DNA from 3 places in the Massilia phyllosphaerae genome. Region 3 is predicted to be linked to each of the others. Evidence: riboswitches for the same ligand, from Rfam matches in the RefSeq annotation. Region 3 holds a riboswitch; each other region holds the start of a gene.

Region 1 (8,053 bases), on a different contig from region 3:
CCGCCACCATGCGCGCGTGGCCTTCGCTGCCGACGCGGTTGGCGACCACGCCGGCCAGCTGCACGGGCCCGTAGTCGCGCAGGCCCAGCACCACCGCACCCGCGGTCTGCGCCATGGCGCCGGCGTCGATCACGGCCAGCACCGGGATACCGAATTCGCGCGCCAGGTCGGCCGCGGATGGCTTGCCGTCGTACAGGCCCATCACGCCCTCGATCAGCACCACGTCGGCCTCGCGCGCGGCGCAAGCCAGGCGCCGGCGGCACAGTTCCGGTCCCACCATCCACAGGTCGAGCGAGTGCACCGGCGCGCCGCTGGCGCGTTCGAGCAGCATCGGGTCAATGAAGTCGGGGCCGCATTTCAGCACCCGCACCGTCTGCCCGCTGCGCCGGAAGCGGCGCGCCAGGGCGGCGGTGATCGTGGTCTTGCCCTGGCCGGAGGCGATGGCAGCCACCATGACAACGCGCGCGCCTTGGGTACCCATCACCACTCCGTCCCGGCCTGGGCCGCGATGCCGGCCTTGAAGGCGTGCTTGACCACGTTCATCTCGGTGACGGTGTCGGCGACGTCGATCAGTTCCTGCGGCGCGGCGCGGCCGGTCACCACCACGTGCTGCATCACGGGACGGTCGAGCAGGTCGGCGATCACGGCGTGCACGTCGAGGTAGCGGTACTTGAGTGCGATGTTCAGTTCGTCCAGCACCACCAGGCCATAGGCGGGGTCGCGCAGGAAAGAACGTGCCATCTCCCAGGCTGCCTGCGCCTTGACGATGTCGCGCTCGCGGTTCTGGGTTTCCCAGGTATAGCCTTCGCCCATCGCATGGAAGCTGACTTCGTCGGGAAAGCGGCGCAGGAACTGCTCTTCGCCGGTCGCCATCGCGCCCTTGATGAACTGGACCACGCCGACCTTCATGCCGTGGCCGAGCGCGCGCGCGGCCATGCCGAAGGCGCTCGAGCTCTTGCCCTTGCCGTTGCCGGTATTGACGATGATGATGCCGACCTGCTTGTCGGCGGAGGCGATCTTGGCGTCGATGACCGCCTTCTTGCGTGCCATGCGCAGGCGGTGGCGCTCATTAATATCCAAACTCGTGTCCGGATTGGTGTCGTCGGTCGGCTCAGTCATGGTTGGTCTCCCGGGGAATGAAGATGCGGCGGCCGCCGTGTTCGATGGTCTCGATCGGGTGGCCGAGGGTGTCGCTCAGGCGCGCGGCCTGCATGGCGTCGGCGATCGGGCCGGCGTACCAGCTGCCGTCGCCTTTCAGGAGCAGGGCGTGGCTCGAGATGCCGTGCGCCAGCGTCAGGTCGTGGCCGATCATGACGACGGTCTTGTGCTGCTGCCGGCACAGGCGTGCCAGCAGGCCCATCACCTGCACCTGGTGCGCCAGGTCGAGCGCATTGGCCGGTTCGTCGAGCAGCAGCAGCGCCGTGTCCTGGGCCAGCAGGGCGGCGATCGCCACGCGCTGGCGCTCGCCGCCGGACAGGGTGCGCACGTCGCGCGCCGCCAGGCCGTCGACTTCCATCGCCGCCAGCGCCCGCATGGCGGCCGCGTGGTCGTCGCTGCCTTCCCAGTAGCGGTTGGCGTGGTAGGGATGGCGCGCCGACAGCACGGTCTCGATCACGCTGTAAGCAAAGGCGTCGTGGCGCGACTGGGCCAGGTAGGCGCGCCGGCGCGCCAGGTCTTCCAGCTTCCAGGCCGCGACCGGGGTGCCGTCGATCTGGACCGCGCCGGCTTCGGGCGTGCGCAGGCCGGCCAGCGTGCGCAGCAGCGTGCTCTTGCCGGCGCCGTTGCGGCCGATGATGCTCCAGCATTCCCCTTGCCCTACCTGCCAGTCCAGATCCTGCACCAGGGTGCGGCCGCCGGCGCGCAGTGCGAGTTGTCGGGTCGCGATCGTCATTTGCGCCTCATTTACGCAACTGGTGCAGTTGATAGAGAAAGACCGGCGCCCCGATCAGGGCCGTGATCGCACCCACCGGCAGCTGGGTCGGCGCGACCACGGTGCGTGCCAGCGTGTCGCACAGAACCAGGAAGCTGCCGCCGCCCAGCACCGCGGCCGGGATCAGCACGCGGTGGTCGGGGCCGAAGGCGAAGCGGCAGGCGTGCGGGATGATCAGGCCGATGAAGCCGATCGAGCCGGCGCTGGTCACCGCGCTGGCGGTCAGCAGGCCGGACACGAAGAACAGGCCCTTGCGCAGCGTGCCGACGCGGATGCCGAGGGTGCCGGCGTTGTCGGCATGGAGGGCGACCACGTTCATCGCGCGCGCACTGCGCAGCGCATACAGCAGGGCGCCGCCGAGCACGATCCAGGGCAGTGCCCGCACCGGCGCGCCGGCCAGGTCGCCGATCATCCAGAACACCATGCTGCGCAGCCGTCCCTCGGGCGCGATCGACAGCATCAGCGTGACCAGCGCCATGCAGCTCGACGACAGGATCACGCCGGTCAGCAGCAGCATCGAGGTGCCTCCCTCGATAGCGGCGCCGCTGCGCATGTCGCGCCGCGCGAACAGGTACAAAAGCATCGCCACGCCGACGGCGCCGGCCAAAGCCGCCGCGTCGACCGTGGCCGCCGCGCACATCAGCAGCAGCGCCAGCAGGGCGCCGACCGAGGCGCCGGCCGAGATCCCTAATATATATGGATCGGCCAGCGGGTTGCGCAGCAGCGCCTGCATCATGACGCCGGCCAGGGCCAGCGCGCCGCCGGTGACGAAGGCGGTGAGGGCGCGGCCGGCGCGCAGCTCCAGCAGCGTCGCCGCCATCGAGTCGCTCCGGCCATGCAGCACCTGGACCAGCGCAGCCGGCAGCTCGTCCGGTGCGATGGCGATCGAGCCCGTCATGCCGGCCACCAGCAGGCTGGCGACGGCCGCGAGCAGCAGCGCGCCGACGATCAGGAGGGCGCGCTGGGGCAATGGACGCGGAGGACGGGCTTGGGCTGGATGCATGCGGTGCGGTTGGTAATGGATTAGCGGACGCCGTAGCGTAGCGCCGCGAACCAGCTGCGTCCGGCGGTGCCGTAGTTGCGCGCCAGTTCGTAGCGCTTGTCGGCCGCGTTGTCGAGGCGGACCAGCAGCGACCAGTCGGGATTGAAACGCCAGCTGGTGGTCAGGTTCAGCAGGCCATAGCCGCCGAGGCGGTTCCTGTTGGCGGCGTCATCGAAGCGCTGGCCGGAGGCCTGCAGTTCGATGCCGCTCTCCAGCCGGCCGGTCGTGTGGCTGGCGCTGAGGTTGACGTGACGGCGTGCGCGCCGGGCCAGCTGCTTGCCGGTGGTCTCGTCGCGCGGATCCTGGAAGTCGGCACTGGCGCGCAGGTCGATACCCTTGATCCGGCTGGTGGCCGACAGCGTCCAGCCTTCGAGCAGCGCGTGGTTGACGTTGTAGGCGCAGCTGCCGGTCCGGCTTGGGCAGGGGTTGACCGTGACGATCATGTCGGTCAGGCGGTTGCGGTAGTAACCGGCCTGCAGTTCGCCGCCCGATACCTGGTAGCGCAGCGCAGCTTCGGCATTGCGGCCCTGTTCCGGCTTGTTGCTGGGCAGGCCGTAGCCGGGGTAATACAGTTCGTTGAAGGTCGGGGCGCGGAAGCTGGTGCCGACGCTGGCGCTGGCGCGCAGCTGGCGGCTGAATTCGTAGGCATAGCCGGCCGCGCCGGTGGTCTTCGCGCCGTACACCGAGTGGTCGTTGCGCGCGCTGAGGTCGACCAGGTGGCTGCCGCGGCGCAGGTCGTAGGAAGCGGCCACCGAGTTGGTGACGCGGCTGCCGTTCAACGGACTCGGGGGACTGGTCGGGGTAGCGGCGCCGGAGGTGGACAGCACGGATTCCTTGCGGTGGGCCGCCAGCAGCTGCAGGGTGTCGGCACCGATGGCGAACGTATTGTGCCAGGTGATTTCATCCTGGCGCGTGTTGATCTGGCTGGCGTCCGCGGGCGCGGCGCCGCCGAAGTTGCCCAGCCTGTCGCTGGAGCGCGCCCACTGCAGGCTGCTGCGCCAGTTGGGCTGGATGCGGCCGTCGAGGAAGGCGGCGTAGCTGTCGATGTCCTGGAAGTTGCGGGCGTCAAAGGCGGCTGCACCATTGTCGTACTGGGCGCGCAGGCGGCTCTTCAGGAACTGGACGCCGGCGTCGATACCTTCGGCCAGCCGCACCGCGATGCGGCCGTTGGCGCTGTTGCGGCTGTAGCCGTCGTCGTCCGGGTTGTAGCCGAATGCGCCGGGGCGGGTCGCGGAGAAGCCGTCCGCTTCCTCGTGGGCAGTGCCGAATGCGTAGCTGACGATGCCGCTCGCACCATGGATGGCGGCGTCGTACTGGCGGGTGCCGTAGCTGCCGCCGCCGAGGCTGGCGTCCAGTTGCGGCGCGCCGGCGCTTTTACGGGTGAAGATCTGGACCACGCCGCCGATCGCATCCGCGCCGTACAGGGTGCTCAGGGGACCGTAGACGACTTCGATGTGATCGATGGCCGACAGCGGAATCGCATTCCAGCTGGCCGCGCCGCTGGTCGAGGAGCCGATGCGCACGCCGTCGATCAGGACCACGACCTGGTTGCTGTTGGCGCCGCGCAGGAACACGCTGGTGCTGGCGCCCGGGCCGCCGTTGCGGACGATCTCGATGCCGCGCTGGCGCGCCAGGACGTCGGCAACCGAGCCGGCGCCGGCTCGCGCGATCTCGTCGCGACCGATGACGGTGGTGTCGGCGATGACCTGGTCGGCACGCTCGGGCGTGCGGGTGGCGGTGACGACGACGGTCTCCGGCGCAGAATCGGGCGCAGCGAAGGCGGTGGAGGCAGAAAGGGCAAGGGCCAATGCGGCGGCTTGCCGTGGAACTCGGTGGTGCATGATGGTCGTTCTTGGTTTGACAACCAGCCGGCGTCCCCGCCGGCCAGATTGAACAGAAGCGCCACGGCATGCCGGCGCGCTTCCACCTTTTGGCCGGTATCCGGGCTGGCAAGTATGGCCGTCCGACCTTCCCATGCGTACGCACAGTGGTGTGTGAGGACGGTTGCCGCATCCATGACGCGGCACTTGCTTACCGTTGCGGGGGCAGCACACGTTCAACTCTTCGCGAGCTTCGTGTTTCCCGTTTAACTGCACCTGTGAGCACAGGCGCGAGCACCAAAACGGCGTCATTATACGGTCGCGCCGGCGCCTTGTCAGAACTCCAGCACCAGAATTTCGCCATAGCCGATGCGGTGCGGCGTGGCGGCGGCCTGCAGCGCGGCCTGTTCCAGGGGCAGGCCGGACTGCATCGCCAGCAGCAGGCGGATGGTGCCGGCATGGCAGATCACCAGTGCTTCCGCGCCCCCGTCGGCACTGGCGCCGGTCCGCACGGTGTCGACGAAGCCGGCCACGCGGCGTGCGACGTCGAGCACGTTCTCGGCGCCACCGGGCCGATGGTGGAGCAGGTCATCGGCCCAGGCGTCGACTTCGCCGCGCGCGATGCCGGACCAGGGACGCATCTCCCAGCGGCCGAAATCCATCTCGGCCAGGCGCGCATCGATGTGCAGGCTGGCCGGTTGCAGGCGCCGGGCCAGCAGGGCGCAGCGCTGCAGCGGGCTGGCGTACACCGGCAGGCGACCGGGCAAGCCTTGCGCTTCCAGCGTCGCCTGCACGCGCGCCAGTTCGGCCGCGGCGACCGGGACGTCGGTCGCGCCGTAGCAGAGGCCGGGCGCGACGTCGGGTTGAGGGTGGCGCACCAGGTGCAGCTTCATGCGGCGCCTCAGGCACCGTGGCCGAGCGTGGCCAGCACCGTCATATAGATGAGGGCTTCCGCCACCTGCTGCACGGCGCCGAGGCAGTCGCCGGTGTAGCCGCCGAGGCGGCGCACGAATTTGCGGCCCAGCCACAGCGCTGCGGCCAGCGCGGCCAGTACGGCACCGCTCACTGCCGCAGGGGAGGTGAGGCCGGCGGCGAGCAGCACGGCGGCGGGCAGCAGGGCCGTCGCCGCGGCGATCGCGAATTCCGCGCCCGTCATCTGCTGTGCCAGCGGCTTGGCCTTGCCCTCGCCGCGCACGTACTCGAGTTTCCAGATCAGCGAGGTCGCCGCCAGGCGCGACAGCGGGTGGGCCAGGAACAGGGCCGCGATCGCCGCTTGCGGCGGCAGCATCGCCAGGCTCGAGAGCTTGGCGGCCAGCATGCAGACGATGCCGATCGCACCGTAGGCGCCGACCCGCGAATCCTTCATGATCTCGAGCACCCGTTCCCGCGTCATTCCGCCGCCGAGGCCATCGCAGGTATCGGCGAAGCCGTCTTCATGGAAGGCGCCGGTGGCGTAGATCGAGGCGGCGGTGGACAGCACCGCCGCCACCGGCGCCGGCAGCACCAGTGCCGCCGCCCAGTAGACGGCGGCGGCGATGGCCGCCACCACGCAGCCGACCAGCGGGAAGTAGCGCGACGCGTGCTGCAGCCAGCTGGCCTCGAAGCCGACCCAGGCCGGGATCGGCAGGCGGGTAAAGAATTGCAGCGCGATGAAGAAGAGGCGGATCTGCTGCATGGTTTTAGTCGTCAGCGTTCTTGCCGGTTTGCTCGCTGACGCTGGCCGAGGCAAAGGTCGCCATCTGGTCGAGGAAGTTGGCGGCCGCGTGCAGCAGCGGCAGGACGAGGGCGGCGCCGGTGCCTTCACCCAGGCGCAGGCCGAGCTGCAGCAGCGGCTTCGCCTCCAGTGCATCGAGCATGCGGCGGTGGCCGGCTTCGTCCGAGCAGTGGGCGAACACGCAGTAATCGAGGATCGCCGGTTCGATGCGCGCCGCCACCAGCAGGGCACTAGTCACGATGAAGCCGTCGATGAGCAGCACCTTGCGTTGCTGCGCCGCCTGCAGCATGGCGCCGGTCATCATCGCGATCTCGAAGCCGCCGAAAGCGGCCAGCACGTCGAGCGGATCGATGGCGGTGGCGTGCAGCGCGGCCGCGGCTTCGATCACGCGCTGCTTGTGCCGCACGCCCTCGTGCGACAGCCCGGTGCCGGCGCCGACGCAGGCCGCGACCGGGATGCCGGTCAGCTTGTGCATCAAAGCCGCGGCGGCGGTCGTATTGCCGATACCCATCTCGCCGAAGCCGATCACGTTGCCCGCCAGCTCGGCCACCAGCGCTGCGCCGGCGCCGATCGCGCTGGCGCATTGGGCGTCGCTCATGGCCGGCGCCTGGGCAAAGTTGCGGGTGCCGGCGGCGATCTTGCGGTCGATCAGGCCAGGGCGCGGACCGAATTCGTGGGCCACGCCGGCATCGACGATGTGCAAGGCGCAATCGTTCTGGCGTGCGAACACGTTGATGGCGGCCCCTTGGGACAGGAAGTTCTCGACCATTTGCCAAGTGACGTCCTGCGGATAGGCGGACACGCCTTCCGCCACCACGCCGTGGTCGCCGGCGAAGACCAGGATCGCCGGCCGCTCGACCGACACAGCCACGCTTTCCTGGATCAGTCCCATCTGTTTGGCGAGGCGCTCCAGCGTTCCCAGGCTGCCGAGCGGTTTGGTCTTATTGTCGATAGCAGCGTCGAGCTGGGCGGCGAGGGGAGGACTCGCGGTGGGAACGATATGAAAGGCGCTCATGCAGGTATGTTGTAGAGTTAATGAACCGGACAACGATAGCATGGCGCTTGGCCTTGCGAACACCGCAAGGCTTTGCTATAGTTCGCGTCCTGCTTCTGCAGCGCAGTAAAACGGCAACGAAATCAAGTAGTTGTGTTTGAATTTTCGGCAAGTCCGAAAGCGTTGAAGAAAAAGATGGAGTTGACGAGTTAAGCGAAACACTGCATAATCTCACTTCTCTGCTGCTGACGAACACAACGATTTGTCGCTAAGTAGCAAGACGCAGTACCGAATAAAGTTCTTTAAAAATTAACAGTCGATAAGTGTGGGCGTTTGATGAAGGTGCCAACAGCTGCGTAAGCGCTGTTGATTACTTAAATTATCAAATGTTCACAAAAGTATTAAGCGTTGTCCCAGCAATGGGATGACGGTCAGTATCTTGAGTGAGCGACTCGGTAGCAATACCGATGGCAGCAATGCCAACAAACAGAGATTAAACTGAAGAGTTTGATCCTGGCTCAGATTGAACGCTGGCGGCATGCTTTACACATGC
Region 2 (8,053 bases), on a different contig from region 3:
GCGCGGCGCCGATGCGGCGCGCGATCTCGGCCACCAGGTCGGTATCGACTTCGCTGCGGTTGGCGTGGGTGATGGTCTCGCCCTGGGCGATCTTGGTCAGCTTGCCGACCATGACCGCCAGCACCACCAGGCCGATGCCCTGCGCCGCCGCCTCGTCCAGCGCGTAACGCAGAAAGTCGCCCATCTGCACGAAGCAGGCCGACGGCAGTTCCGGCCGCTCGGCGCGCAGCGTGGCCATGGCGAAGGTCTCGGTACGCCCGCCGGTGGTCAGCGCAACCAGGTCGTGGCCGGTGGTGGCCGCCACCTGCACGCCCTGCACCACGCTGGCGCGCCAGGCGGCTGTGGAATACGGCTTGACGATGCCGGTGGTGCCAAGGATGCTGATGCCGCCCAGGATGCCCAATCGCGCATTCGTGGTCTTCTTTGCCATGACCTGGCCGTCGGGCACGCTGATGGTGACCTCGATGCCGTGTTCCATCAGTAGCTGCGGCGCCGCTTCGCGCAGGTTGTCGGCGATGTTCCGGCGCGGCACCGGGTTGATCGCCGGGCCGCCGACTTCCAGGCCGAGGCCCTTCATCGTCACAGTGCCGACGCCGTCGCCGGCCAGGTACGCGACGGTGCCGGCCTGGCCGGGCAGCAGGCGCAGGTCGACCGTCAGGTGGGCGCCGTCGGTGCAGTCCGGATCGTCGCCGGCGAACTTGATCACCATCGCGTGCGCCTGCCGGCCATCGCAGCGGCCGTCGTGCACGGCGAAGCGCACCCGGGTGCCGTTCGGCAGCAGGCTTTCGATCTCGAGCGGCACCGCGCCGCCGGCCAGGCCCAGCACCGCCGCGCGCGCCGCCGCCGCCGCGCAGGCGCCGGTGGTGAAGCCAGTGCGGGTGCCGCGCTCGGCCGTCTTGTCCTTCATTTTTGCGCCGCCTGCATGGTCTTCTGCCTGGCCTCGGCCAGCGCCAGCAGCGCGTGCAGGGCCGCCACCACCAGCGTGGAACCGCCCTTGCGCCCGCGGATCACGATCCAGGGCACGTCCTGCAGTTCGGCCATCAAGTCCTTCGATTCGGCCGCAGAGACGAAACCGACCGGCATGCCGACCACCAGCGCCGGGCGTACGCCCTCCTCGCGGATCAGGCGTACCAGCTCGATCAATGCGGTCGGCGCATTGCCGATGCCGACGATGGCGCCGTCCAGCAGTCCGCGGCTGGCCGCCTTGCGCATCGCCTGCACCGCGCGCGTGGTGTCTTCCTGCTTGGCGCGCTCGATCACGTCGGCGTCGCTGATGAACTGCCAGGTTTTCATGCCGAAGTGCGCCAGGCGCGGCTGCGACAGGCCGGAACAGATCATCTCGACGTCGGCCACCACCGGGCGGCCGCCGGCCAGCATGGCCTCGATACCGGCGTCGATCGCATTCGAATGGAAATCGGTGAGGCCGTTGAAATCGAAGTCGGCGTTCGCATGGATCATGCGGCGCACGATCGGCCACTGCTGTTCGGTATAGGCGTGCGTACCGGCTTCGGCGTCGATGATGGCGAAGCTGTCGTGCTCGATGGCCTGGCCGGCGCGGGTCAGCTGTTCGGTGACGGTGTTAATCGTGCTCATGCCGGCTGCGTCTCCGCGTGGTCGTGATCGTGGTCGTGATCGTGATCGTGATCGTGATCGTGTGCATGGTCGTGGTCGTGATCGTGATCGTGATCGTGTGCATGGTCGTGCCCATGAGCGTGGTCATGCGGATGCTCATGACCTTGGTCATGCCCGTGTGCGTGATCGTGTCCGTGCTCGTGCGGGTGCGCAGCGCCGTGGTCCGGGCCATGCGCGTGACCGTGGTCGTGGGTGTGCGCATGCGAGTGGCCATGGCCCAGGTCGTGCGCGAGCTCGCGGTAGCCGCAGCCGTCGCATGGCAGGCGGCTGTCGGGCACGCCGGCACGCAGGTCGGCCACGCGCTGGTCCATCAGTTCGAAGATCTCCTTCTCGAAGCCGAAATGCTCGCCGCAGAAAAAGCGCACCTGCGGGTACTGGCCGCGCAGGTGCTCGACCTGGCGGTGGATGCGCTGCATCAGCGTGCCGGTGTACAGGTAGTATGGCAGCACCACGACCTGGCGCATGCCGAGCAGCACCTGGCGCTGCACCACCTTTTCCAGGCGCGGCCAGGTGATGCCCGTGAAGGCCAGGTCGACCAGTTCATGATCCCCCTCTTCCTGCAGCCAACGTGTCATCTTGGCCATCTCGCCGTTGGCGCCGCGGTCGGAGGAACCGCGGCCCAGCACCACCACGCCGGTGGTGGTCGGATCCGGCATGTCGAGCGCATTCATGGCCTTGCGCAGGCGCCGCTTCAGGATCGCCAGGATCGGATCGCAGGCGGTCAGGTGCGGCGCCAGCAGGATCTCAGCCTGCGGGCACGCGATGCGCGCCTGCTCGACCGCTTCCGGAATCTCCATCTTGACGTGGCCGGCCGCATTCAGGATCAGCGGCACCACCAGCACCCGGCGCGAGCTGCGCGCGGCATCCAGCAAGGCGGCGTTCAGCTCCGGCGGCGCGAATTCGATGAAGCACAGGTCGATGCGCAGCTCGGGCCGGCGCGCGCGCCACTGCGCCACGAACTCGCGGATTTCCTGGTTGCCCGAATCCTCGCGCGAGCCGTGGCCGACCAGCAGCACGGTGTCGTCCGCGTGCAGCGTGACGGAGGGAGTAAAGATGATCTGATTCATGCGCTGGCCTTCCTGAAGCGATGGGTGAATGTGGGGTCGTACAGCTTGGAGCGCACCAGCGTCTCCCAATGCAGCGCGCCCAGTGTGGGACTGGCGACGATCATCGCCTGGCTGGCGACGCCGGCCTCGCGGCAGCGCGCCTTGATGTCGGCAAGGGTGCCGCGGATGATCTTTTCCTCGCCCGGCCAGCTGGCCTTGTGCACCACCAGCATCGGCGCGTCGTCGGGCCAGCCGGCCGCGCGCAGCGCCGCCTCGACCTTGTACATCAAGGTGATCGACAGAAAGATGCAGATGGTGGTGCGGTGCGCCGCCAGGCTGGCCAGGTCTTCGCCGTCCGGCATCGGCGTACGGCCTTCGACCCGGGTGAGGATCACGGTCTGGGTCACTTCCGGCAGCGTCATCGATTCGCCGGCGGCCGCCATCGACGCCATCGCCGACGACACGCCCGGCACCACCGCCCATTCGATCCCGGCTGCCGTGAGCGGGCGCGCCATCTCGATCAGGGCGCCGTACAGGGCCGGGTCGCCGGTCTGCAGGCGCACCACGGTGGCGTGGCGCTGCGCCTGGTCGATCAGCCAGGCGGTCATCTCTTCCAGGGTCATGTCCTTGGAATCGCGGATGGCGCAGCCGGGCGGCGCGTACAGGGTAACGGCGTGGTCGACCAGCGAACCGGCGAACAGCACGGCGCCGGCCCCCTCCAGCAGCCTGCGGCCTTTCACGGTGATGAGTTCGGGGTCGCCGGGACCGGCGCCGACGAACCAGATCTTGCCGGCGGCGTTGTTGGCGATGTGGATTGTCATGTCGGTGTCTTCGTCAAAGGTTGGAACGGCAGGATGCGCAGCGCGTCCAGTACCGCGTCCACGCTGCGCGGCGCCTGCCCGGCCGGCAGCACGCCGCGCGTGACCAGGTGCGCATGCAGCGCCAGCGCCAGCGGCGGGCGCTGGCCGGCGGCGTCGAGCGCATCGACGTCGGCGCCGACCGCCTGCGCCGGCCCGGACGCGATCACGCGCCCACCCGCCATCAGGTGCAGGTCGTCGGCCCAGCCGTAGGCGAAATCGATGTCGTGGGTGGACAGCAGGATGGTCGTGCCGCGCGCCGCCAGGCGGTCCAGCAAGGCGGCCAGGTCATCCTGCATCGGCGCGTCGAGGCCAGCCATCGGTTCGTCCAGCAGCAGCACGTCCGGCGCCATCGCCAGCACGCCGGCGATGCAGACCCGCTTCTTTTGGCCAAAGCTGAGGTGGTGCACGGCGTGCCGCGCATGTCCGCCCAGCCCGACCGCATCGAGCGCGGCTTTTACGCGCGCGCGGACGGTGGGGGCGTCGAGGCCGAGGTTCAGCGGGCCAAAGGACACGTCTTCCTCGACCTGGGCCGAGAACAGCTGGCGCTCCGGATTCTGGAACACCAGGCCGACGCGGCGGCGCAGCTGCGTCAGCCCGCCGCGGCCATAGTCGTAAGGCTGGCCGTCCAGCAGCAGCCGGCCGGCGGTCGGGCGCAGCAGACCGTTCAGGTGCTGCAGCAGCGTGGTCTTGCCGGCGCCGTTGGCGCCCAGCAGCGCGTGACGGCGGCCGCGGCCCAGCGCCAGGCTGCAGTCGCGCAGGCCGCTGCTGCCGTCGGCAAAGGCGTGGCCGACCGCCTGCATCTCGATGATGCGATTCATACGCGGTCTCCGGCCGCGACCAGCAGCAATAGCGCCGCAGCCAATGCCGCCCACGCAGTCTGGCGGCGCGCCTGCGGGAACTCGGCCGGCAGGAAACGCAAGGTGCCCTGGTAGCCGCGCGCCTCGGCCGCCATCTGCAGGGCGCTGGCGCGCTGCCATACCTGCACCGCCATCTGCCCGGCCAGCAGGCCGGTCGAGCGCCAGGCGTGGCGCCAGCCGCGGTAACCGAGGCGCGCGCTCTGCGCCGTGACGCCCTCTTCCCAGGCCTGGCGCAGCACGAACAGCATGCGGTAGCACAGCGCCATCAAATCGAGCAGCAGTTCGGGCGTGCGCAGGCGGCGCAGCAGCGCCAGCAGGTCGGGCAGCGGCGTGGTCAGCACAAAACCGAGCAGCGCCGCCAGCATCGCCAGCGAACGCCCGGCGGTGCGTGCCACCGCCGGCCACATCGAATTAGCCCAGTGCCAGCTGCCGTCAACGCCGGGCGTCACCAGCATCGTCAGGCAGGACAGCAGCAGGAAGCCGAGCGGCGGCAAGGCCACCGCCACATAAGTCCGTAACGGTACGCGCGCGCCGATCAACGCGGCCAGTGCCAGCACGGCCGCCAGCACGGCCAGCGTGCCGGGACGCGTGGCGACCCAGGCCGCGCCCATGCCGCCCAGCGCGAACAGGGCCTTGGCCGAGGGGGCGACGCCCTGCCAGTGGCTGGCGTAGGCGGCCGTTTCAATCCGCACGTGGACCCTGCTCCGAAGATGCGACCGCAAGCTCGCTCTTGCGCGCACGCTCGCGCGCCACCGACAAACCGAGCCAGTAGCCGATCACGCCGGCGCCGATGGCAGCCTGCAGCGCGAACAGCAGCGAGGCGATCTCGCTGCTGGCCGGCTGGAACACCGGCGCGAACCAGGGTTTATAGTGCGGCGCGATGGTGCCGATGGCCTGCTGGGCGCGGTCGTCGGAGCCGCCAAATACGCCTTCGCTCCCGGGCGGCGCGCCGATCAGGCACAGCGGCAGCACGGTCAGCAGGACGATGGCCGCCCACAGCAGCCAGTTGCGCGTTTTCATGCGCCCTCCCGCGTGCGCAAGGCCATCACCGGCAGCGCGCGCAGCTCGTGCGCATTGAAGCGCGCCATCGCGTTCACCACCAGCACCGTCAACAGGCCTTCGCTGATGGCGATCGGCACCTGGGTCAGCGCGAAGATGCCGGCGAATTTGAGGAAGGAGGTGTCGAAACCGCCGACCGCATCCGGGAAGGCCAGCGCCAGTTGCGCCGACGTGGTGAGGTAGGTCGCCAGGTCACCCAGGCATGCGGCCAGGAACACGGCGACGGAGCGGCCCGCCCCCAGCTTTGCCGCGGCACGGAACACGGCGTAGGAAACGAACGGACCGACGATCGCCATCGAGAACACGTTGGCGCCGAGCGTGGTCAGGCCGCCGTGCGCCAGCAGCAGCGCCTGGAACAACAGCACGACGAAGCCCACCGGCACCATCGCCGCGGGGCCGAACAGCAGCGCGCCGAGGCCGACGCCGGTCGGGTGCGAGCAGCTGCCGGTGACCGACGGCAGTTTCAGGGCCGACAGCAAAAAGGCGAAGGCGGCGGCCACGCCGAGCAGCATGCGCCGCTCGGGATGCGCCTGCAAGCTGCGCCCCATCGAGCGCAGGCCCCAGGCCAGGAAGGGAACGGAAACGGCGGCCCAGCCGAGCGCATGCGCCGGCGGCAGAAAGCCTTCCATGATGTGCATTCGAAACCTCCCGTCGAATGGTCGATAAGGACACCAGACGGAGGCTGAAAAGACGGTCGACGGACGGGGAGCGGGACTGAAAGCGGGCGCGCAAGCCGGTCGACAGCGGCTTCCCGTCACCCCGGGGAATGGTGCTGACAATTCGGGCCGGTATTCTGGCTCGCCTTCGTCCTCCTCCGGGCCTTCCCACGATTGCGTCGCAGTGGCGTATTGCCGGAGTCGTCAGGCTTACAGCAGCGGGGGCTGCACCGGAATGACCGCATTTCTCATGCGGCGTCACCGGTTTCCCGTTTAACGCCATCCCCCGACGGGAATGGACGCACCCAAAGTCGGGATATTACACGGATGAGAACCCGCGTGCCAGTCTTGCCATGCCGGATTGTGGCTGGCGCGCCATCGGCAATGCCGCCTCGGCCCGGCCTGCCGGCGCGGCATTGATGCGTAGCCGGCCTTGATCTGCGCCTGATCCGACCGTCGCGGCGGCGGGATTTTCCTGCCGCCGCGACGGTCTATATCGGAGTACTCGTCACAGGAGAACGTCATGCCGTATGTCGATGGTTTTGTGGTGCCTGTTCCACGTGCCAAGCTGGACGCCTACAAGGACATGTCCAGGGCCGCAGGCAGGATCTGGCGCCAACACGGCGCACTCGAGTTCCGCGAATGCATCGGCGATGACGTCAAGCCGGGCAAGCTGACGTCGTTTCCGCAGAGCGTGCTGCTGGAGGATGGGGAGGTGGTGGCGTTTTCGTGGATCTTCTACGCATCGCGGGCCAAGCGCGACGAGGTCAACGACAAGGTGATGAAGGATCCGCGCATGGCCGAGTTCATGAAGCCGGAGAACATGCCTTTCGATGGCAAGCGGATGATTTATGGCGGGTTTGAGATGGTGGTGGATGTGTGATGCCGATTGCATAAAAAATCCCCGCAACCTGAAAAACTGCGGGGATTCTTTCATCGGTACGTGAAAAACGCGGCGCGATCAGAACGGTTATCCCCACCAAAATTGTGGGTTGCGCCGACCCGCCACTCCCGAAACGCCCTTGAGTTAGCACTGCATATGTTGGTTGCAGCATAAATCTTGGATTCCTCGGTCAAACAGCTGTTTTATCATCAGTTTGTGGGTAGCTGCTCATTCGCCAGTGGCTAGCCAGCTTTGGGGGAAATACGAGCGGCGCAACCGCGTCCGGCCGCCTATATGACAACGGCCGATCCGAATTCTGGTTTGGGTCGCCAAGGCCTACCCTAGAACGTGGATAGTAGGATCGACCTACTGGATTTCAGCGCCAGTTCATCAGGAATGAATGCGCAGCGGCAGAACATCGCCAGGATATTCTGATCGGCAGCGAATTCGCTGTAAATTTTGGGTGAGTCCTTAGTTCATCGTTTATGCAAGGTGCGTGATGCAGATCAAGCTTATTTGAAGCCCAAAAAGCTTGGTTCATGATCTGATGCCGGGGTAAGATTGACGCAGTCTAGGCATCTCTACATCATCATGACCTTCGTCGCCGTCTTGTATTCGGATACGCATCCGCTGATCTTGGTCGATTCTCTGATTTCGAGGCCGGCCAGCGCCGCCGGTGGCATTGCTACGCCGCTGCTCGATACGCTCGATACGCGAGGTGGACTTGGTTACCAGCCCGTGGGCCTGGGCCGCAAGTTTTGGCTGCTGCCGGACAGGAGTTTGTTTTTGTATTCCGGTACGGTCGGTTCGGCGCAAAAATTATTCGATTATTTGTGTACGCTCTTGTCGCCTACGCAGCCTTATGGCCGTGAGATACACCAAGATGCCAGGGAATTTCGTGCAAGGCGTACCGATAAAGCCTTTTCATTCCTGGTCGTGACGCCAAACGGCGAGGACGTCGAGCTGCACCACGATGGTGAGGTGCATCATGATGAGATTCCTACCTATGGTTACGTGCTGGCGATCGGCAGCGGCGCGAAAGAAGGGCTGGAGATTCTGC
Region 3 (5,678 bases):
CGGCGCCGAGCAAGCGCCACACGGGCCGGTCGCCAAGCATCCCCAGCCGCGCTTCGGAAAAGCGCACGCCAGCACGGGCCGACGCATCCTGCGCCGTCAGGCAGCACGGGGCTTGCGCCCGGAGCGGTTGCATGCCCGCCAGGCGCTCGCCTTGGGTCAGGGACGGGAAAGGCACGTAGTACATCACGATGCCGCTGGCAAACCACATCGCGAACAGCAGCGCCAGGCCGACGCCGAGCCACTTGTGCAGGAAGATCAGGGTCTTCTTCATCGCGGATCAGAAGCTGGTACGCGCCGTCAGCTGCAGGGTGCGAGGCGCTCCAAGCAGCCAGCGCACGCCACCGCTGCCCGACAGGGCGTAGTCGCGGTCGGCCAGGTTCTTGACGGCCAGGACCAGGGTCAACGCCGACGACTGGCGCCACGCCAGCGAGGCGTCGAGGACCGTGTAGGCCGGCAAGTTGGCGGTGTTCGCTGAATTAGACTGGCGCAGGCCCACGTAGCGTGCGCCCAGGCCCGCATCCCATTGCGGCAGGAAGCGGTAGCGGGTCCACAAGCTGGCCGTGCGCTCGGGCACGCCGGCCGGGGTATTGCCGTCGCGCGCCACAGGGACGCCGCCCACGATCTCCTTGAAATCGTCGTAGCGCGCGCGCAGCACGGCGGCGTTGGCGTCGATGGTCCAGCCGCGCAGCGGCTCGGCTACAAAGGCCAGTTCGAGGCCGGTCGACGACTGCTGGCCGACTTGCTGGGCCACGGAAGGATTGTCCGGATCGCGCGACAGCAGGTTGCGCTTCTCGATGCGGTAGGCGGCGACGGTCCACTCGCCCTTTACCGCCGGCATCCCACCCTTGGCGCCGAATTCCAGCTGCCGGCCACGCGTCAGGTCGTAGCTGACTGAGCCGTTCGGCAGCGACAGCGCGCCGCTCAGCGGATCGGTGGCGGTGCCGAACTGGCCATACAGCGACAACTGCGCGGCCGGCTTCCATACGGCACCCACGCGCCCCGTGACAGGATGATAGTCCTTGCCCAGTGCGACCCCTGTACGCAGGTCCAGGTTGTCGAAATTCATGGCGTCGCGGCGCAGGCCTGCCACCAGTTTCCAGTCCGCCGCGATGTCCAGCACATCCTCGGCAAAGAAGGCGCCGGTTGTCATCTCCGCGCGGCGGCTCGCGACGGTGGGGACCGGGCTGACGAAATAGCCGGGCATGAAATCGTGGGGATCGACCACGCTGGCGCCGCCGTAGGGCGAATTGTTGCTGTGGATGAGGCGCGTGCGATACCACTCGAGGCCGACCACCAGCCGGTTGGCGCGGCCGGCGATGCGGCCGTCGACAACTGCGTCGAAGCGATTGCCCGCCTGCTCCTGGTCATGCAGGATTTCCAGGTAGTCGCTCCGGTTGACGCGCGTGCCGGCGGCATTCAAGGCGTAGCTTTCTGCATTGCGCCAGTGGCGCTTGCTGGTGATGTAGTAGCTCTCGTTGCGCACGAGCAGACCGGGCGCGGCATGGTATTCGAGGCGCAGGCGGCCGACCCGGTCGTTGTAGCGCACCAGTGCGTTTTCGACGTTGAAGCTGGTACGGCGCAAGTCCGGGTCGAGCCGGCCGTTGCGCAGCGGCGTGCCGAAGTAGCGCGCGTCGTCGTTATGGCCGGCGTCCAGCGACCCCGTCGCCGTGAGGTCCTGGTTGATCCGCCATGCCAGCGCCGCGGACAAATTCTGCCGCTCGTAGCCGTTATCGCGCCGGTAGCCCCGGCTCTTGTCGGCATCCACGTAGACCGAATACGCGACGCCGTCCCCCGCCGGGCCGCTGACGCCGACGCCGCCCTGCACCGTATCGAAGGAACCGGCAGCCAGGAAAGCTTCGCCGCGCGTGCGGTCGAAGCGCGGCTTCCTGGTGACGTAGTTGACGGCGGCGCCGATGGCGCCGTCGCCGTACAGCACCGACGCTGGGCCGCGCAGCACTTCCACCGCTTCAAGGGGCCAGGTGGAAAACGGATAGGTGATCGTGCCGGCGGCGACGACCAGGCGAGTGCCGTCCACCAGCTGCGCCACCGAATTGTGGCCGCCGAAACCGCGCGCCGACAGGCTGGTGCCGCCATTGCCGGGCGCGGGGGATTCGCTCATGCCGGGCATGCGCACCACGACGTCCTGCGCGCGCGTGAGGCTGCGCTCGGCGATGTCGGCGCTGCCGAGCGTGCTCACGCTGGCGGGAGTGTCGCGTGCGCTGAGGCCGAGCCGCGAGCCGGTCTCGTTGCGGTCGTCCAGGGAAAAGGTGGCGCTGCGCGCCAGGCGGGTCTCGGTGATTTCCACCGTATTCAGCGCCTGCTCCTGGGCCGCACTGTTGGCGCCAACGGCGAGCGCGAGGGAACCGGCGGCCCAGGCGGCTTTCTGCCAGCGGGGGTTTTGCATGCTGTCGTTCATTTCTTGTCTTTCCAATGTGTGACCGGCGTTCTCCGCTTTCCTCTGCCCTTCGTATGAGCGCGCGCGCGCCCACGGGCATGCCATGCCCGGCAACAGGTACGAGAAAATCAGGAACGCCAAGGTGCGAGACCACACCCCGGGTCTCGCGCTTTCAAGGTGAACGGCCGGTCTTCTGGCTCGCCGTCTTCCTCCCCGGTCCTGCCTTCCCGCGCATGGCGCAGTGGCGTCGGACCGGTTCGTCAGGCTTACAGCAGCGGGGGCTGCGCCGGAATGGCGTGGGATGAGGATCCCGCGCTTCACCGGCTTCCCGTTTCACCCCGCCATCGGTCGATGGCGGGACACCGTTCACTCGAACGCGGAATTGTACAGACGGCGCGCGGGATTGTCAGTTTGAAATTGCCATCTATCAGCGATTGCCTGTGAGTTTGGCTGCCTACCGACGAAAGCCCGTACCAAGTTAATATCCCGGTCGGATTCGCGTTATGCTTGCAGCCTGATCTCTAGCTCAACTCACGTAATCCGGTTGAGCTCGCCGAGCTTTTAGAAAATCGGCCTATTGGTACCCTGGCAGGTGTTGGCTAATAGCATGTCATGCCGTGCCCGAGTTCACGCGATATCTATCCCACAATCTTCTCATTTCCAATATAAACTGATTTCTAATCAGGACCACGCGATTAACTAAACGCAGTCTGGTCACGGAGTAAATCTACTCCTTTCTGTGAAAGCGATCGCAGTAAAAACCATCAAACAGGCATTTCCACTAGAACCAGAAAAAGTCGTTAACCGACGATGACGTGTCGACCGGCGACGGTCATCGAAAAGCGACTGTCATACGAGTGATTATCGACCAGCGACTCAGCGCCAGCCCCTGGTCAATAGCAGACGGTTCGTTCGGATAGCATAGTGTCAAGGCGAAAAATCTCGCGGAGTGTCACGGATCTCCGCAATAAGCAAAAGCGAACTCGGCAAAAAGCCAGCAATGTCAACGGACGCGACCCTGACAGCGCGGGCCGCATAGCGACGCGAGATAGCGAATGATGTGATTCGCATGGCGCATACGATGACGCGAATGGCAGCGCTCACCTCTTAGAAAAAAAGGTCTGGTCTACCATCCTCAACCGACGATCGTAGCAAAAGGACAGGCAAATATGCAAAATAACAAGACCTGTTTTCTGGTTGACCAGATAACCAATTCATTCCTCTTATACGATTAGTCGCCACCATCCGAAAACTGTCTCTCCGTTGCCACGACGATGAAGAAAGCAAATTTAAACCGTGACAAGGGGTAACCGAGATCATAGAATTTTAGTGTTTCCTTGCATCAATAATCAATGCAAAGACAGGTAGTGCCGTCCACTGGGTCGAGCCATAACAGTCATAAACTATATTTCCACATGCCAATTCCTTCCAAGCGTTTCATTGTGGTCGCTTCGTTGTGCGCCCTTATCACACTCACCGGCTGCGCCACCACGCATACCCATCCCTTGAGCGCGGCCGACGTGGCATCGACGATCGCGGCCGATCGTGCACGCGCGCAGCAGGGTGTGGAGCCGTTACAGGGACCGTTATCGTTCGATGAGGCCGTTGCTCGCGCCATCAAATACAACCTCGATCGACGCGCACGCGCGCTGGAAGTCGCACTGGCGCAAGGGCAGCTGGATGCCGGCGCCTACGACGCGCTACCGAAATTGATGGCTGACGCCGGATATCGCTACCGCAACAACGACCTCATCACGCGTAGCATCGATTCCGTGACAGGCCAACCGTCGCTGGCGAATCCGTTTATCTCAAGCGACCGGGTGGCAACCACCTACGACCTGACGTTCACCTGGAGCCTGCTCGATTTCGGCCAAAGCTACTACGCTGCGCAGCAGAACGGCGATAAGGTACTCATCGCCGCTGAGCGGCGTCGCAAAGCCATGCACTTGTTGATACAGGACGTCCGCACCGCATTCTGGCGCACCGCCAGCGCGCAAAAGTTGCGTGGCGACGTCGAGGCGTCGATCATTGTCGCCGAGGAAGCGCTTGCCGATTCTCGCCAGGCCGAAGCAGAACGCCTACGCAACCCGGTGGACGCTTTGCGCTACCAACGCCAGCTGCTGGAAAATCTTCGTCTGCTTGAAGCGATCGACCAGGAACTGTCGTCGGCCAAAGTGGAACTCGCAGCACTGATCAACCTGCCGCTGACGCAGAACATCGTCGTCCAGGAAGCCGAAGAAAAAAGCGGCGCTGAGTGGCTGGCGATTCCCATCGAAAAAATGGAAGAACTGGCTCTGGCGAACAACCCTGACCTGCGCGAATCGATGTACAACGCCCGCGTCGCCTCAGTCGAAACGCGACGCACGCTGCTGAAGTTGTTCCCCGGCTTGTCGTTCAACTATGGCCGCCGCCACAGCAATGACAGCTACCTGATCTACCAGAACTGGAACGAGGCCGGCCTGCAGGTATCGTATAACTTGCTCGGCCTGCTGTCCGCGCCGGCGCAAAAGCGCCTCGCCGAGGCCGGCGTCGCGCTCGCCGACCAGCGCCGCGTGGCGACCCAGATGGCGGTTTTGGCCCAGGTGCACCTGGCACGCCTGCAATACCAGAACGCGCTGCGTCAGCTGGATCGCGCAGACGCCATCTGGAAAGTCGATAGCGAAATCGCGCGCCATGCCGCAAATCGCGGCGAAGTCCAGGCACAAAGCAAGCTCGACGTCGTGGCCAACCGAACCACAGTTCTTCTGAGTCATCTGCGACGCTACCAGGCGCTGGCCCAAGCCCAGGCCACGGCCGGCAAGCTCCAGGCTACACTTGGCCTGGAGCCGATGCTCGGCATGGCCGACGATGCGCCCCTTGCGGACCTGACCCGCGCGGTCAGCGCGTCGATGCGCGTTAATCCGACCCAAGCCAACCCTTGAACGCCATGAATCGATCTCATCCGCGCTGGACCGCGCTAGCGCTGCAATCCATCCTGGTCATGGCTGCGCAGCAGGCCACCGCCGCGTTGCCAGCCCAGCCACTCAAACCGACGTCGAGCGCGCTCGACCAGCGCGATATCCGCGCCCAGCTCTCGCCGCTGCGCTATACGACACTGGCGGCGGAATTCGGTGCCAAGGTGGACCGCCTGCCCGTCGCCGAGGGCGGAGCCTTCCGCGCCGGCGCCACGCTCATCAGCTTCGATTGCTCCATGCAGCAAGCCCAACTGATCAAGGCCAAGGCGGCGCTGTCAGCCGCGGAAATTGCCTGGAAAGCGAACCAGCGCCTGAACGAATTGAATTCG

The links. Region 3 has a riboswitch for cobalamin ahead of U1H99_RS29630 (TonB-dependent receptor). Riboswitches for the same ligand answer to the same signal wherever they lie in the genome.
Region 1: another riboswitch for cobalamin. It lies ahead of U1H99_RS29845 (TonB-dependent receptor plug domain-containing protein); the one in region 3 lies ahead of U1H99_RS29630 (TonB-dependent receptor).
Region 2: another riboswitch for cobalamin. It lies ahead of U1H99_RS15385 (energy-coupling factor ABC transporter permease); the one in region 3 lies ahead of U1H99_RS29630 (TonB-dependent receptor).

Annotation. Positions count from the first base shown of each region.
Region 1 covers NZ_JAXSQX010000017.1:6,352-14,404, forward strand. Annotated here, with positions in the region: gene U1H99_RS29825 (cobyrinic acid a,c-diamide synthase CobB) at 1-481, opposite strand, end outside; gene cobO (cob(I)yrinic acid a,c-diamide adenosyltransferase) at 481-1,119, opposite strand; gene U1H99_RS29835 (ABC transporter ATP-binding protein) at 1,112-1,891, opposite strand; gene U1H99_RS29840 (FecCD family ABC transporter permease) at 1,899-2,933, opposite strand; gene U1H99_RS29845 (TonB-dependent receptor plug domain-containing protein) at 2,954-4,813, opposite strand; cobalamin riboswitch at 4,888-5,109, opposite strand; gene U1H99_RS29850 (histidine phosphatase family protein) at 5,128-5,685, opposite strand; gene U1H99_RS29855 (adenosylcobinamide-GDP ribazoletransferase) at 5,694-6,467, opposite strand; gene cobT (nicotinate-nucleotide--dimethylbenzimidazole phosphoribosyltransferase) at 6,472-7,521, opposite strand; rRNA gene U1H99_RS29865 (16S ribosomal RNA) at 7,996-8,053, shown strand, end outside.
Region 2 covers NZ_JAXSQX010000003.1:624,391-632,443, reverse strand. Annotated here, with positions in the region: gene U1H99_RS15420 (cobalt-precorrin-5B (C(1))-methyltransferase) at 1-907, opposite strand, end outside; gene U1H99_RS15415 (precorrin-8X methylmutase) at 904-1,593, opposite strand; gene U1H99_RS15410 (sirohydrochlorin chelatase) at 1,590-2,699, opposite strand; gene cobM (precorrin-4 C(11)-methyltransferase) at 2,696-3,499, opposite strand; gene U1H99_RS15400 (energy-coupling factor ABC transporter ATP-binding protein) at 3,496-4,356, opposite strand; gene cbiQ (cobalt ECF transporter T component CbiQ) at 4,353-5,087, opposite strand; gene U1H99_RS15390 (energy-coupling factor ABC transporter substrate-binding protein) at 5,077-5,415, opposite strand; gene U1H99_RS15385 (energy-coupling factor ABC transporter permease) at 5,412-6,092, opposite strand; cobalamin riboswitch at 6,221-6,432, opposite strand; gene U1H99_RS15380 (DUF1428 domain-containing protein) at 6,634-6,993, shown strand; gene U1H99_RS15375 (hypothetical protein) at 7,585-8,053, shown strand, end outside.
Region 3 covers NZ_JAXSQX010000014.1:88-5,765, forward strand. Annotated here, with positions in the region: partial or broken gene U1H99_RS29625 (PepSY domain-containing protein) at 1-271, opposite strand, end outside; gene U1H99_RS29630 (TonB-dependent receptor) at 278-2,404, opposite strand; cobalamin riboswitch at 2,562-2,777, opposite strand; gene U1H99_RS29635 (TolC family protein) at 3,811-5,316, shown strand; gene U1H99_RS29640 (efflux RND transporter periplasmic adaptor subunit) at 5,322-5,678, shown strand, end outside.